Linked DNA regions of Synechococcus elongatus PCC 6301. The protein of the gene in region 2 binds, or shares a complex with, the protein of the main gene of each other region. Links are inferred from orthologs where the notes say so. Each region holds a gene or a part of one and is shown on either strand. Other genes may lie near its edges. The genes, in order: prfA and prmC.

What was found.
Region 1: the proteins of prmC (region 2) and prfA are in contact, whole or in part, in a crystal structure (PDB 2B3T), measured with the Escherichia coli proteins. The link is inferred for Synechococcus elongatus PCC 6301 from one-to-one orthologs.

What each region holds. Positions count from the first base shown.
Region 1 is NC_006576.1:2,031,825-2,039,314, reverse strand. The notes cover bases 4,523-7,490. They hold prfA (peptide chain release factor 1), read right to left. Parts: upstream 6,576-7,490; coding sequence 5,469-6,575; downstream 4,523-5,468. Other genes in these bases: rplM (50S ribosomal protein L13), read right to left, coding at 7,348-7,490; rpsI (30S ribosomal protein S9), read right to left, coding at 6,941-7,348; rpmE (50S ribosomal protein L31), read right to left, coding at 6,677-6,910; SYC_RS10075 (HNH endonuclease), read left to right, coding at 4,958-5,455; alr (alanine racemase), read right to left, coding at 4,523-4,833. Also shown: SYC_RS10100 (DNA double-strand break repair nuclease NurA), read left to right, coding at 1-216; SYC_RS10095 (trans-splicing intein-formed DNA polymerase III subunit alpha N-terminal partner DnaE-N), read right to left, coding at 202-2,814; SYC_RS10090 (cupin domain-containing protein), read right to left, coding at 2,872-3,363; more of alr, read right to left, coding at 3,613-4,522. UniProt on the Escherichia coli protein: Peptide chain release factor 1 directs the termination of translation in response to the peptide chain termination codons UAG and UAA.
Region 2 is NC_006576.1:2,378,331-2,385,677, forward strand. The notes cover bases 3,079-5,903. They hold prmC (peptide chain release factor N(5)-glutamine methyltransferase), read right to left. Parts: upstream 5,020-5,903; coding sequence 4,138-5,019; downstream 3,079-4,137. Other genes in these bases: SYC_RS11795 (NAD(+) kinase), read right to left, coding at 3,079-3,247; SYC_RS11800 (hypothetical protein), read right to left, coding at 3,360-3,539; SYC_RS11805 (L-threonylcarbamoyladenylate synthase), read right to left, coding at 3,524-4,132; SYC_RS11815 (Tic22 family protein), read right to left, coding at 5,032-5,903. Also shown: SYC_RS11775 (efflux RND transporter permease subunit), read left to right, coding at 1-439; SYC_RS11780 (hypothetical protein), read right to left, coding at 466-897; SYC_RS11785 (FAD-binding domain-containing protein), read right to left, coding at 901-1,782; SYC_RS11790 (DUF1824 family protein), read left to right, coding at 1,920-2,330; more of SYC_RS11795, read right to left, coding at 2,327-3,078; more of SYC_RS11815, read right to left, coding at 5,904-5,955; SYC_RS11820 (ABC transporter substrate-binding protein), read left to right, coding at 6,151-7,347. UniProt on the Escherichia coli protein: Methylates the class 1 translation termination release factors RF1/PrfA and RF2/PrfB on the glutamine residue of the universally conserved GGQ motif, i.e. on 'Gln-235' in RF1 and on 'Gln-252' in RF2.

The DNA.
Region 1 (7,490 bases), 350 kb from region 2 along the record:
GAATCGGGTCAACATGAGACAGTACTGAATTGGTTGCGCGCTGAAGTAATTGCAGGCGGCGGCTATCCCTATGCGATCGAAACTGCGGATCAAGCGGCTGTTCTTCGCAGCGACGATCGCCAATTGTTCTATCGCCTCTTGCAGGAATGGTGTGATCAAGAAGGACTGAATCTCAGCCTTTCGCGAAAGTTAGTTAGCAAGTTACGCCGTCGCTAACGGGGATGGCTGAGCGATCGCTAACAATGGTGTCGGAATCTGCTTCAGTTCTAGCGATCGCTCAAAGATTTCATCCAGCGACAGCATTTCACCCTCTTCAGTCATAAAGCGATGGTCAGCAGTTGCTCGAATGATGCGACCATCACTGAGTTCGTATTCAATCACTTCCTGTTCACCTCGTTGATGCCATTGACCAATCGGCTGACTGTAGATATAGCCATCTGGGTTACAGCAATAAACTTGGCAACGAATATTTTCTTCGACTAGTTTGCCAATTGCGATCGGGCCATATTCAACGGTCAGAACTTCTGTATCTGCCGCCAAACAATATTCGGCAAACAGCACCATCTGATCAAAGAGCTCAGCTGCAACCTTTTCTGCAACACCATTCTTCTTTGCACCTTCGACAAAGGTGCTTTGGTGTTTGACCATCTCCGACATTTTCTTCTTGCCCATCGCCCGCCGAAGCAAGTCAGCTTCTCCGAGTGTGTAGCCACCCATGTCTTGAGCAATTTTCATAATTTGTTCCTGATAAACCATGATTCCGTAGGTTTCATTCAGGATGGGCTGAAGCATCTGATCGGCATAGTCGATCGCTTCTCGGCCATGCTTCCGATTAATAAATTTAGGAATCAAACCAGCATCCAAAGGCCCCGGCCGATAGAGTGCCAGAATTGAAGAAATATCTTCGAGGTTAGATGGTTTCAAATCGCGGACAATTTGCCGCATCCCGGAAGACTCCAACTGAAATACCCCTTCCAGATCACCTTTAGCTAACAGCTGGTAGGTTTTTGGATCATCCATTGGTAGGCGATCGGGATCAATGGCTTGTCCACTCGTTTCCTGAACAAGATCGATCGCTTTTTGGATCATTGTCAGGTTTCTGAGGCCCAGAAAATCCATTTTCAAGAGGCCACAGGCTTCAATATCCTCCATGTAATACTGCGTGATCACTTGGCCATCATTATTCCGCTGGAGCGGCACAATTTCATCGAGCGGAACGGCTGAAATCACGACGCCCGCTGCATGGACGCCAAATGTTTTGTTGGTTCCCTCAATGCGCAGCGCCATATCGACCCAGTGTTTCACTCGGGCATCTTTTTCATATTTTTCTTTAAACTCTGGCGCAGGTGTTTGATCTGAAATCATCACCTTCAGTTTTGCCGGCTTACCCCGCGCTACAGGGATGAGCTTGGCCATGCGGTCGGCTTCCCCGTAGGGGATATCCAGCACGCGCGCCACATCCTTCAGCACCGCTTTGGATGTCATTCGGTTGAAGGTAATGATCTGGGCAACGCGATCTTCTCCATACTTTTTAGTCACATAGTCAATCACTTTATCCCGCTGATCAATGCAGAAGTCTGTATCAATATCCGGCATTGATTTGCGTTCTGGATTCAGGAATCTTTCGAATAGCAAGCCATGATGAACTGGATCAATATTGGTGATGCCCATACAGTAGGCAACCAGTGAGCCCGCCGCTGATCCACGACCTGGGCCCACAGGAATATTGTTGTCACGGGCAAATTTGATGTAATCCCAAACCACTAAGAAATAGGAGGCAAATCCCATTTCGTGCATCATTTTAATTTCGTATTCCAAGCGATCGCGATAAGCTTCTTCGCAGTCTTCATAGCGATCGCAATTGAGCCGCTCCGCCAGTCCCTGACGAGCAACTTCCGCCATATAGGTTTCTTCGTTGTAGCCATCGGGGACAGGGAAAGTCGGAATTTTAGGCTCGCCAAGGATGTTATAGTCCTCGATCTTGCTGGCAATCACAAGCGTATTAGCGATCGCTTTAGCAATCACATCATCTGGCAAGTGATCGCGAAATAGCTGATGCATTTCCTCAGCAGACTTGAGGTACTCTGTGCCGCTATAGCGAAGCCGTTTATCTTCGACGACAAGCTTGCCCGTTTGAATACAGAGCAGAGCATCATGGGCTTCAACATCAAAACAGGAAATAAAGTGGCTATCGTTAGTGGCAACCAGTTCAATCCCCAGTTCCTGAGCAATTCGGACAATTTCGACATTGACAATCCGATCTTCAGGTGAGCCGTGATCTTGAATTTCCAGATAGAAGTCTTCGCCAAAGCGCTCTTGATACCAAGCTGCTACCCGTCGAGCCACATCCGGACGACTTTGCAAAATTGCTTGGGGAATTTCACCCCCCAAACAGGCACTCGTAACGATTAGACCTTCACGGTATTTTTCGAGATGTTCTTTATCAATACAAGGACGTGCAAAAATTCCCCGTCCTTTAAAGCCTTGCAGATGCGAAATAGAGGTCAACTTAACCAGATTTTGATAGCCTTTCTTATTCTTGGCTAAAACAATCGGGTGATATTTGCGGACGCGAGGGTTAGGGTCATCAATCGGGCTATTGATGACATACATTTCATTGCCGATAATCGGTCGAATATTGCCCTGATTTTTGCAAACTTTGAGGAGTTCGATCGCTCCATACATCACGCCGTGATCTGTCAGAGCAATCGCGGGCATTCCCAGTTCTTTAGCTCGCGCCACCAGATCCGGTAGCTGACTCGCCCCATCCAGCAGGCTGTAGTCACTGTGCATGTGCAGGCCAACAAAAGACATGGAGGCAGTCAAACCAGAAGGGCTGTTCCAGCATCCTATCCGACTCGCCCAGTCCTGTTAGGCGATTGCCGCAGCCACTCTGGCTGAAGCTGGAACTTGTGGAATGGTCCGTAGCTGCTGCAGCACCGCTAAATCCGCCGCATCGAGGCGATCGGGAATGCCAGACCGGATTAGCTCAATAAAGGCCTCATTGGGGATCATCAGCGTCAGCACGTAGAGGCGTTGATCCTGATGGGTGTTGCGAATTTCATGCAATCCGGTTGCGGGAATCAGCAGCATGTCTCCTGCAGCAATCGCAGTTCGCTTACCATCACAGTAGGCTTCGCCTTCACCCGCAATCACATAGAAAAATTCGATCGCGCGTCCATGCAAGTTGGGAGGCGTAGATCCACCCGGATCAAAAACCTCAAAGCAAGCCACCAAGGATACTCCTGCCTGCTCAGGATCGAATAAGACTGCAAAGCGGTTGCTTCCCTGAGGACGAAGGCGGTAGACCAGCAAGCTGGCCGGCGAAGCAATTTGAGGTAGAACGCAGCAGTTGCCACTCATGTCGGGTTTAGCCTAGTGCTGCCTCTAGGCTAGAAACCTCGATCGCGATCCCTGGTCTGCATAACGAAACTGCAATCTTTGCGATCGCAGACTCGTCATCTAGGATTACTTGTTGTATCGAACGGAGAGAGAGGGATTCGAACCCTCGGAGCCGCGTACACGACTCGGCACATTAGCAATGTGCTGCTTTCGACCACTCAGCCATCTCTCCAAGCGGTTTCGTTATCGTAGCAGAACTTCCCCGCGGCGTTAAGACCTGACAGTGACTTGATTGGATGACCAATCCGCGGCGACGGCAAAGCGTGGCAGCCGATCTTTAAAGCCGCAGAGAATTTCCCAGCTAATCGTATTGGCGCGATCGGCCCAATCGTCAGCGGTAATCTGTTCTGACCCCGATCGCCCCAACAGGGTGACAACATCTCCCGGTGCCAATTGGGGCATGGCAGAGATGTCGATCATCATCTGGTCCATTGTGATCGCCCCAATCTGTGGCAGCCGCTGACCGCGGTAGAGCACCTCCATCTGATTAGACAGGGCACGCGGCACACCATCGGCATAACCGATCCCAACAACGGCGATCGGCGTTTCCCGTTGAGTCACGTAGCGATGGCCGTAGCTAACGCCTTGGCCTGCAGGCAGGGTCGTGACGTGAGTCACCCGTGCTTTGACCGATAAAGCTGGATATAAAGACAGACGATCGCCAAGGTGCGGTGCGGGGTAAAGCCCATACAGCGCTAGCCCAACACGGACTTGGTCGTAGTGAAGGCTCGAATCCAATAGCGTCGCTGCTGAGTTAGCAATGTGAAGCTTAGGGACTGGCAATCCTTCTGCTTGGATTTGGGCGATCGCCTGTTCAAATGCTGCATGTTGTTGCTGGAGCGGCGCGCGATCTGGGCTGTCTGCCGTTGCGAAGTGCGAGTAGAGACTGGCAAGCTGGAGCGACGGCAAACCATGAACGAGCTGCAGGAACTCGACCGCAGTTTGCCAAGGTGCTCCGAGGCGGGACATGCCGGTATCAAGTTTGAGATGGACAGGGAGAGACTGTCCCAAGCGATCTAATGCTTCCGCACAGATTAATGCCTGCTTGGGGGTGCTGAGACTGGGCTGGATCTGCCAATGAGCGATCGCTTGCACTTCGTCGGGGCTATGGATCGATCCCAGCAGCAGAATCGGTGCAGTGATCCCCGCCTCCCGCAACCGTACTCCTTCCGGGATCGTGGCAACTCCCAAGGCAGTGGCTCCAGCACCTAAAACCGTACTGGCGATCGCAACAGCGCCGTGACCATAGGCATCCGCTTTGACGACTGCCATCAATTCACAACTGGGTGCGAGGAACTGGCGGATCTGACGCGTGTTGGCCGCGATCGCCCCCTGATCAACTTCGACCCAAGCCCGCTGATAGGAAAGTTGCTCTAACCGTCGCGCTGGCCAACGCGGAGTTGGTTGGGGATCAATCGGTTTCACAGTCACTCAACACCACCTCTACCCTGCATCCTAATCGCCTCCAAACGCTGCGGAGACCCTCGGGAGCCGAAGCCTTTCTGAAGGTTGTGTTACCATCTGGGCAAACTTTTGAAAAGCCCATTCAAGCCCTATGGGCAAGGTTTTAGTGCTCAACGCTTCCTACGAGCCACTCAACATCACGAGCTGGCGGCGAGCAGTGATCTTGCTTTTGAAAGATAAGGCTGAAAGTTTAGAGCACAACGGTCGAATGATCCTGCCTGATCTACCACTTCCGACGGTGATTCGACTACGTCAATACGTCCGTATTCCCTACAACGAGATCCCACTAACCCGTCGAAATGTTTTGCATCGAGACGGTCATTCCTGTCAGTATTGCGGCTATCACGGTGAGAATCTGACCCTCGACCACATCTTGCCACGATCGCGGGGGGGAGCCGATACCTGGGAGAACGTGATTACGGCCTGCATGCGCTGCAACGTTCACAAGGGCAACCGTACGCCTAAAGAGGCAGGGATGCCCCTGATGAGCACACCGCGCCAACCCGTCAGCAGCCTCTACTTTGAGATTTCACGCTATCTCAACCAAGGCAGCCACCAAGAATGGCGCAAGTACGTGATCGGGGCTTAAAACGAGACTCAGACTAGACCTTCGCTGCTTCTTGATCTTGAGCCATCTGGGCGAGTTGCTCTGTTTGATCCTTACTAATACAAGCTTGGATCACCTCTTCAATCTCGCCTTCTAAGACTGGATTCAAACTAAAGTTCAGCCCCAATCGATGGTCGGTCGCTCGATTATCTTTGTAGTTATAGGTGCGAATTTTCTCCGATCGCGACCCTGTCCCCACCTGCGATCGCCGCATTGAACTGACCGCTTCCTGCTGTTCTTGCAGCTTCATCTCATAGAGTTTTGCGCGCAAAATCTGCATCGCGCGTTCGCGGTTTTGTAGCTGCGATCGCTCTTCCGTACAGAAAATCCGAATTCCCGTCGGTTTGTGGAACAGGTCAACCGCTGTCTCCACTTTGTTAACGTTCTGACCACCGGCACCGCCCGATCGCGCTGTCGTCAGTTCAATATCCTTGGGATCGATCGAGACTTCTACCTCATCGACCTCTGGCATGATGGCCACAGTCGCAGTTGACGTGTGAACGCGGCCACCCGCTTCAGTTGCCGGGACTCGCTGAACCCGGTGCACACCCGCTTCAAACTTCAGCTTGCTGTAGACAGATTCCCCTTGAATTTCGAGGATCGCTTCCTTATAGCCGCCCAGTTCACCTGTGGATTCACTGAGCAACTTGACGCGCCACCCCTGAGATTCGGCGTAGCGGCTATACATCCGTAGTAGATCCCCAGCCCACAGGCTGGCCTCATCACCGCCGGTTCCGGCGCGTATCTCCAGCATGATGTTTTTATCATCGTTGGGATCACGGGGTAGAAGCAGAATCTTGAGGCGTTCTTCCAAACTCACCAGCAGCGCTTCTAGCTCGTTGACTTCCAGTGCTGCCATTTCACGCAATTCAGGATCGCCACTGCTTTCCCGCAGAATTTCTCGCGCCCCCTTCAGCTCAGCATCCCGCTGTTTCCACTCCTCGTAGGTCGTTACCAGCTCTTCCATCGACGATCGCATCCGGGCAACCCGCTGGAACTCGCGAGGATCAGTAGCAATTTCCGGATCGGCCAGCCGACGGGTCAAATCCTGAAAGGTCTGCTCTACCGATTGCAGCTTTTCAATGAGGTAAGGCTCAGCCATGGCAGCCACACAGAAACAAAGACGAACAAGGGCCGCGATCGCACAGCCACACTAAAACAAAGGAAGCCCCAAATTGGGGCTTCCCAGCACACGGACAGAATTTAAGCTTCGCTCTTGGCTTGGTCGCCTTCGAGCATGCCGTATTTGCGCAAGAAGCGTTCGACCCGACCTTCGGTGTCGATGATCTTTTGCGTGCCGGTGTAGAAGGGGTGGTTGCCCGACCAGACATCCACATGGAGTTCTGGTTGGGTCGAGCCCACGGTCATCACTTCTTCACCGTTGCAGTAGACCTTGGCTTCGGGATACCACTGCGGATGAATATCAGCTTTTGGCATGGGGTAGACCTCACAAACAAGGATAAAAAATTAGCGTTTGGAGAACTGAGGCGCTTTCCGAGCTTTCTTGAGACCGTATTTCTTCCGCTCTTTGCGGCGGGGGTCACGGCTCAGGAAGCCTTCAACTTTCAAGGGCTTACGGTTCTCGGGGGCCAGCTCACACAATGCCCGCGCCACACCCAAGCGAATCGCATCGGCTTGGCCGGTCAGGCCACCGCCGTGGACATTGGCAAGAATGTCGTAGTCGCCTTCCAAGCCTAGGGTCTCCAAGGGCAGGCGAGTTGCGTTCAGGTAAGCCGGGTTGTAGTTGAGGTAATTGTCTCCCTCGCGGCCATTGATGACCAACTTGCCGCTACCGGGCACCAAGCGAACCCGAGCAACTGCCGTTTTGCGACGGCCGGTGCCCCAGTAAACAACGCGTCCAGAAGAGTCCGTCATTAGTTGTCATCTCCAGCAAAAGTTTGGATGCTCAAGACTTCAGGCTGTTGTGCCTGATGGGGGTGTTCTGCACCGCGATAGACCTTGAGTTTGGTAAAGAGTTGGCGACCGAGAGCATTTTTCGGCAGCATCCCTTTAACAG
Region 2 (7,347 bases):
TGCAACGGTCGTCGTTGGGGTGGTGCTACTGGTTGGGATCGTCGTCAATAACGCGATCATCCTGGTGGAACTGGCCAATCAACTGCGGGAAGAGCAGGGCTGCGATCGCCGCTCGGCCATACTGCAAGCGGCCCCGCAACGCCTTCGCCCCGTGCTGATGACGACACTCACTACCGTGCTGGGGATGTTGCCCTTGGCGCTGGGCATTGGTCAGGGCAGTGAGTTCCTGCAACCGCTGGGGATTGTCGTTTTCTCGGGGCTCTCCCTGGCAACGGTGCTAACCCTGCTGGTCATTCCCTGCTTCTACGTGCTGCTCCATGGGCTTGCTGAGCGCTGGACCCAGCATCCTTTGACAGTGACGGCCCTGCCGTTCGTGCCCGGGGGGCTGCCGCGTCCTTCGGTGGGCTCCACAGCAGACAAGTCCTCGATTGACCCCTAGGAGCAGACTGCAGCAACCTGCGATCGCTAGTAACCGCCAGTGGTTGGCTCAAAGGCTGATTGCTGAGCGGTTTTCCAGTAGCGAGAGAAGCGCTTCAGATCGACATAGCCCTCGATCGCTGCAAACTCTGGCCCATCGCAAATCTCGAGGTTAAAGTCCGCTTCGATCGCATCGGCGATCTGGTTGAAGCGGGGACTGGGGCTGTCGGTAGTCGCAATGCAATCCGCTCCATGGGCTTGGGCAAAGCGCCGCAGTTCTGTGGCCGGATCACCACGCCGGATCGTGACGGGCAACTCCAGCAGACATTCGTAGATGAAGACGACGCGCTTGAGGCTGATCTGCCAGTCCTTGAGCAAAGAGTCATCCCAGACCCAAAGCGCCGGAGCTTTGGGATGGCGCAGGAGAGCGGGGTTTTGGGGGCTGAGGGCATCCCCGTGGATCCAGACAATTGGTTTCATGGTTTAGCGCTGGCGAGAGTTAGAGCGATCGCGGTGCCAGCGTCCGCCTTGGCGGGGTTGGTCGCGAAATTCGGCCTTGGGAAAGAGCTGATCGGCGAGCTCGTCGTAGCTGCCGTCAAAGGGACAGCGATCGCGGCTGGGGCAATCCTGACAATCGCGATCGCCGTTGTAGCGCTGCAGGTTCTCGCGGTTAAACCAGTAGGGCTTGGTGCTGAAGGTGCTGGCTACCCACTGCCACGAGAGGTTATTGCTGGCGGGGTCGCCATCGAGTAAATGCTGAAGAAACCAGCGCGCACCCGCCTGCCAGCGAATGCGCCGCCAATGCACCAGATAGGCCGCCATCCACATGCGGGCATGGTTATGCAGGTATCCAGTCTCCTTCAGTTCACGACTGAAGCGATCCATGCAGGCTAAGCCTGTCTCAGCCGCTTGTAGGTCAGGCGGAAGCGCCTCGCTGTATTGTTGGCTGTCCCAGCCGGTTTTGTAGGGCTCACGATCGCGCCAAATGCGATCGCCCCACTCCCAATAGATCCGTTGCCAGTAGTCGCGCCAAGCCAGTTCCGTAATCAGTTTTTCGCCATCACTGCGCTGGCGAATTTGAGCCAAGACGCGATCGCGGACGGTTGCCAAACTAAGAACGCCGTGGCGAATGTAGGGCGACAGGCGTGTCACTGCACCGTCCAAAAAGTTGCGGCTTTTGCCATAGCGCAGCGGGTTGATCGCCTCGAGCTGAGCGATCGCGGCTTGATAGCCGCCTGGGATGGGACTGACCTGGGCATCCACGGCCGCCGCTTCTGGAAATTGCTGCTGCAGATAGTCGATCAGTTCTTGGCGATCGCGAAAAGATCGCCGCAGATCATGGCCATCGCTGGGTTCTGAGCTCATGTAAGCAGCAACTTTACAATTCTTCACTTTTAACACGCTGCCCGAGCTGGGGGCGATCGCCCACTTGGGTCAGGAGCTCGGCGCCTCAGAAAAGCTGGGACAATTAGGTCACGTCGATGCAGTGAGGAGTGGCGAGGGTGAGCGAGGATTGGACGCTAGCAGAACAGCGGTTGCAGCAGTATCGCTGTCAGACGGAGGACCTGCAGCTCAGCCCAGAGGCAGTGCAACAACTGCGTAGCGATCTGCATACTCTGGTCACAGCAGCGGACTTTCTGACCCTGGGAATCTGCGCTGAGACCTCAGCGATCGCCCAAGCGGCCTTGGCAGAGTATTGGGCCGCCCTCCAGCAGCCAGCCCTCGAACCGACCGATCTACCGGCAATCGCGGAGCCCTGTTTCCTCAAAGCCAATGGGCGATCGGGGCGGTTGCTCTTGGATACCTATGAAGGAGCCTACCGAGGCGTACTGATCACCGTGCATTCCGACCTAGCGGCAGGCCCGAGCGGCACCTACGGTCATTTTCCCCTCGACCTGTTTGCAGCAGCCTAGTTGCGGAAATTGTTGTTGTAGTGAATGACGGCTCCCGCCCACTGCAGCTTCTCGCGCAGGATGCGGTAGAAGGAGCGATCGCTGTCTAAAACCAGGAACTGAGCAGGCTTTTCGGCCATGCGAATATCCACTCGTTGGCCCGGCCAGATCGAAGTGGCCAAGACTCCATCCATCCAGAGCTTGATCGTGGGATCTTGGGTGCCCAGGGGCCAAACGCTGACCACCGATCGCGGTGGAATCACGATCGGGCGGCTGGATAAACTCATGGCGCAGATCGGCGTGACCGCTAAGGCATCGACGCCGGGATGGACAATCGGACCGTGGGCGGCAGCGGTGTAGCAGGTAGAACCCGTGGGCGTTGAGACAATCAGGCCATCTCCTTGGTACTGGTCGATGATCTCGCCATCGACTTCCATTTCGAGGATGCAAACAGACATGCGATCGGGTGCCGCCGGCTTCACACACATGTCGTTGAGGGCGTAGTAGGTCTCGCTAATGGGTTCGCGATTTTCGCGCCCGCCCTCATGCAGGCTAGCGGCCAGCATCATGCGCTGTTCCACCGCGTATTGATCGTTGCGCAGGCGATCCCAGAGTTCAGCCTCGGGTTGAAAAAAGTCTCGGGGCTGCGTCAAAAAGCCGAGGTGTCCCCCGACGTTGAAGGTCAACAGCGGAATGCCTGCATCGGAGAGGTGGCGAGCGGCGGCCAACACGGTGCCGTCCCCCCCCAAAACGATCGCTAGATCAATCGGTTCAGTGGCCGAAGCCAGGAAAACTGGAAAGGGATTATCGCGTGCCCCGCTCGGCCCCAACATGACGTGAATCCCTTGGCTTTCGAGGCAATGGGCGCAGTCATCTGCAGCCGCTTTGCTGGTGGGATCACCGGCTTTGTAGGCGATGATCACTTGGCGCAGTTGCACGGGCGCGCTCTTGAACGCAGGTATAGCCTCAGCCTAACCTCGATCAGCCCACGGTCAAAAGAAGAAGATCCTGATCCCTTCAACGCTGTTGCCTGGAATCAATCTGCGGGGATCACAAACGAGAGCGAACGCCATCGAGTAACCAACTGACGAGGCCGGCTCCCAACACCAGCCAGAGCAGCGGCCAAGTCAAAAACTGCTCAACGTTCTGGATAGGGATCCAGAAAAATAGCTTGGCGATCGTGAGGGCAATCCAGACCAAGGGCAGAAACAGACCTAGTGCGATCGCCATGGGCTCACACCTCCCCCAGAACAATGCTGCCCTGCCGCAGAACTTGCCATTGTCCATCGGCTTGCCAGCGCACGAGCTGTCGAGGCGAGGCCAGATGGATCCGGCCAGGGATCCTCGGCCAAAACGGTGACCTCAGGAAATTCCGCTGCGATCGCATCTGGGTTTAGTAAGGCCGGTTCTCCAGAACGGTTGGCACTGGTAGTCGCCAGTGGCCCTGTTTCAGCCAAAATTTGACGGGCGAGCGCACAGGCGGGAATGTGGAGTCCAATACTGCTGCGATCGAGGGGATTAGCAGCTGCGGGTAGGCGATCGCTGGCTGGGAGAACCAGCGTCAAGGCGCCTGGCCAATATTGATTAGCAATCGCATTCCACTGCGCCTGATCCTCAGGACTCCCTTGGGCGAACGGCCATAGTTCTGCTGCCGTCGCGGCCATCAGAATCAGGGGTTTTTCGGAGGGGCGTTGCTTGAGTCGATAGATTTGCGCCGCCTGATCTGGTTGAACTGCTAGGGCGGGCAGCGTATCGGTGGGAAAACTAATCACCTGACCGGCTTGCGCCGCTGTGATTACTGCCGCTAACGAAAGACGCACCATCGTCCTCAAGCACTCCAACTGGCCGAAACAAAGCGATCGCGGCCCGCTAAATCGCGATGACTTTGGATCTCAGAATAGCCAGGAATGGCCGCCAGCAAAGCCGTTACAGCGGTACTTTGACCGGCCATGTGTTCGCAGAGCCACAGACCGAGCGATCGCAAATAGTCAGGCGCCGCTTGGGCTAAATGGCGTAGCGCTTCTAACCCATCAGGGCCAGACTCCAGAGCTTGACGCGGTTCATGATCGCGGACTTCCGGCTCTAGGGCTTGCCACTCTTGAGTGGGAATGTAGGGCGGATTGGAGATAATTGCCTGCAGTTGACCTCGATAGTCGGCCAAAGGCACCAACCAACTGCCCTGATACCAGCGGATGCGATCGCTTAAACCATAGCGGGCTGCATTGTTCCGGGCGATCGCCAGAGCCTCAGCACTGTCATCGACGGCAAGGACGGTGATTTGGGGTAGTGCCCGCGCTAACGCGATCGCGATCGCACCGCTGCCAGTCCCTAAATCCGCCCAGAAGCCTGTTTGTCGGGCTGGTTCTGCTTGGGACCAAGCGATTGCTAGGTCGATGATCAGCTCTGTTTCTGGCCTGGGAATCAGGACAGCGGGGGAAACCTGCAACTCCAAGTCGCGCCAAGGCGCATGACCTGCCAGATACTGCACCGGACAGCGCTGTCGGATCCGTTGTTGCCAGAGATCCGCGATCGCTGCTAGTGGGCAACGTAGCTCAAGGCGATCGCCTGGGGCTGCCCAGCGTTGACGTTCTAGCGGAACGCCGGCCACTTCCCGGAGGAGCCAGTCCAATTCTTGGCGATCGATATCCGGCGCCAGTTGCTGCTGGTGCGATCGCCAAGTGAGCACAGCCTGCCAGGTAGTGGTTGCCATCCAAGGCTGGGGCTAGTTAGCCGGACGAGGTGTTGGGGTTGGGTTGGTGGCTCGTGGTGGAGTTGTCCCAGTTCCTGCTGCGGGTGGGGTTGTCGTCGTTGCTCGCGGCGGTGTGGTGCCGTTGGTAGGCGTGAGCTGCTTCACCAATTCTTGGAGGACTGGCAAGCTGCTGACCGGTGGAAGTAATTCGATCAAGCTCTCGTTACTCCCAGGCTGTGCCGCAGTCAGGGTGTTGATAATCGTCAACAAATCCGTGACCGTAATTGCGTATTCCCCTGCCTTCGCATTGGTGTCCTGTTTCTTGAGTTTCTCCAACTCTGCTGCCAAGGGTTCGTATTCCAAGAAGAGAGGAATGCGGCGGATGGCATTGCCCTTTGCGTCCTTCACCGGCTGACCTTGTTGATTGGTCATGGTGATTGAAAGGGACTCGGAGTAGAAGATTGGGACAAAGGCTTCAGATTCTAGCTGTTTGAGTTGCTCCGGCTTGATGTTCTTATCCGCTTTGTAGAGCTCCAGTGCCTTTGCCCGCTGTTTGGGATCCGGGATAATTTCGTAAGTGACCTTGGGGTCATTGGTCTTCTTCAAGAAGTCAAGAATGAGTTCCAAAGCTTTAGGCAACAGAAGTGAGCCAATTCTGGCGTCTTTGCCGAGGGGCTGATTACTCTTTTGTAGTTCTGCAAGAGCAGCTTGGGCTTGAGTTTGGTTGATAAAAACCGGGAAGGTTTTGTTAACTTCTTTTCCGTCCTTGTCCCGAGACGTGAACAACAGGGGCTGTTGTTCTTTGGTCAGGATGACAAAGACAGGGACTCTGCCAATGCGGGCTGCTACTTCTTGATCCGAAAGGGCGATCGCGGCAGGTGGGGCAATCAGAGGGATGGCAACGCCTCCAGATAGGGAGATGACTAGAGCGGCGGCACTGGTAAGAAATTTGTTCACGTCAATCCCTAATTCACGACGATGCTGGTGGCGTAGATCTTGAAGCAGGGCTCTCAGCCGACCTAACTCTACGCTGAATTTCGACTGTCTCGCCATAGACGGCCAAGAAGCAGAAGCGGTTCCAACCGGCTAAAATGCCTGCGAAGTTCAGACTGATCCATGATGCAGCGATCGCGGTCGGCTTGTGTTGCACTGATGTCTACAGTGCTACTGGTCAGTTGTCAAACGCAAGTCCAGTGGCCGTGGCAGGATCCGGGGGGGCTCAAGTTGGGTAGCCTGCTGCCGCTGACGGGAGATTTGGCTCAGTATGGCCGACCCATGCAAGACACTGCTGAATTGCTGGTGCAGACGGTCAATGCCTGCGGCGGGGTGCAGGGGCTGCCAGTCCGCCTGATTCCAGCAGACGATGAAACCAAACCCGATCGCGGCGTTGCGGCCATGACCAAACTGGCGGAAGTCGATCGGGTAGCAGGGGTGGTCGGCGCAGCGGCCAGCAATGTTTCGGATGCAGCCTTGACCCTAGCGGTCAACAACCGTGTGGTGATGATCTCGCCTTCCAGCACCAGTCCTCGTTTTACGGAACGGGCCCGCCGGGGGGATTTCAAAGGCTATTGGTTCCGAACGGCTCCCTCCGATGCGCTGCAAGGGCCAGCCTTGGCCAAACTGGCGCTGGATCAAGGCTGGCGATCGGTCTCGGTCATTGCCATCAATAATGACTACGGCAATGGGTTGCTGCGATCGTTCATTCCCGCTTTTGAGCAGGCCGGCGGAGTGGTGTTTAACCGCGATCAGCCGGTGCTTTACACGCCTGATGCCAGTAGCTTTGACAGCGAAGTGGAACAGGTTTTTCGCGATCGCCCCGATGCTGTGGTGTTGATTGGCTACCCAGATTCCGGCGCCCTCATTCTGAAAAGTGCTTACGAAAAAGGACTGTTGGGCCAGTCTACGCAAATGTTGCTGACCGATGGTCTGAAGACTGATCAATTGGCGGAGCTGGTCGGACGTAATCCTCAGGGTCGCTACATCGTGCAGGATCTCGTCGGCGTTGCCCCCAGTTCGGGCGGCCCGGGCCGCGAGGCGTTCCTCAAGCGTTATCAAGAGCGTTTTCAGCGATCGCCGCAGGTGTTTGATGCCAATACTTGGGATGCCGCAGCGCTCTTGGTTCTGGCGGCTGAGAAAAGTAAGTCCTTGGAAGGGGAAAAGCTCAAGGACAGCGTGGCAGCGATCGCTAATGGTCCGGGAGAGCCAGTCAGTGATATCTGTCAGGCCTTGGCCCTAGTGCGCGCGGGCAAACCGATCAACTATCAAGGGGCCAGTAGCGAGCTCAAGCTGGACAACAATGGCGATGTTTCTGGGCGCTATGACTTCTGGCAGTTTGATGCTGATGGCAAG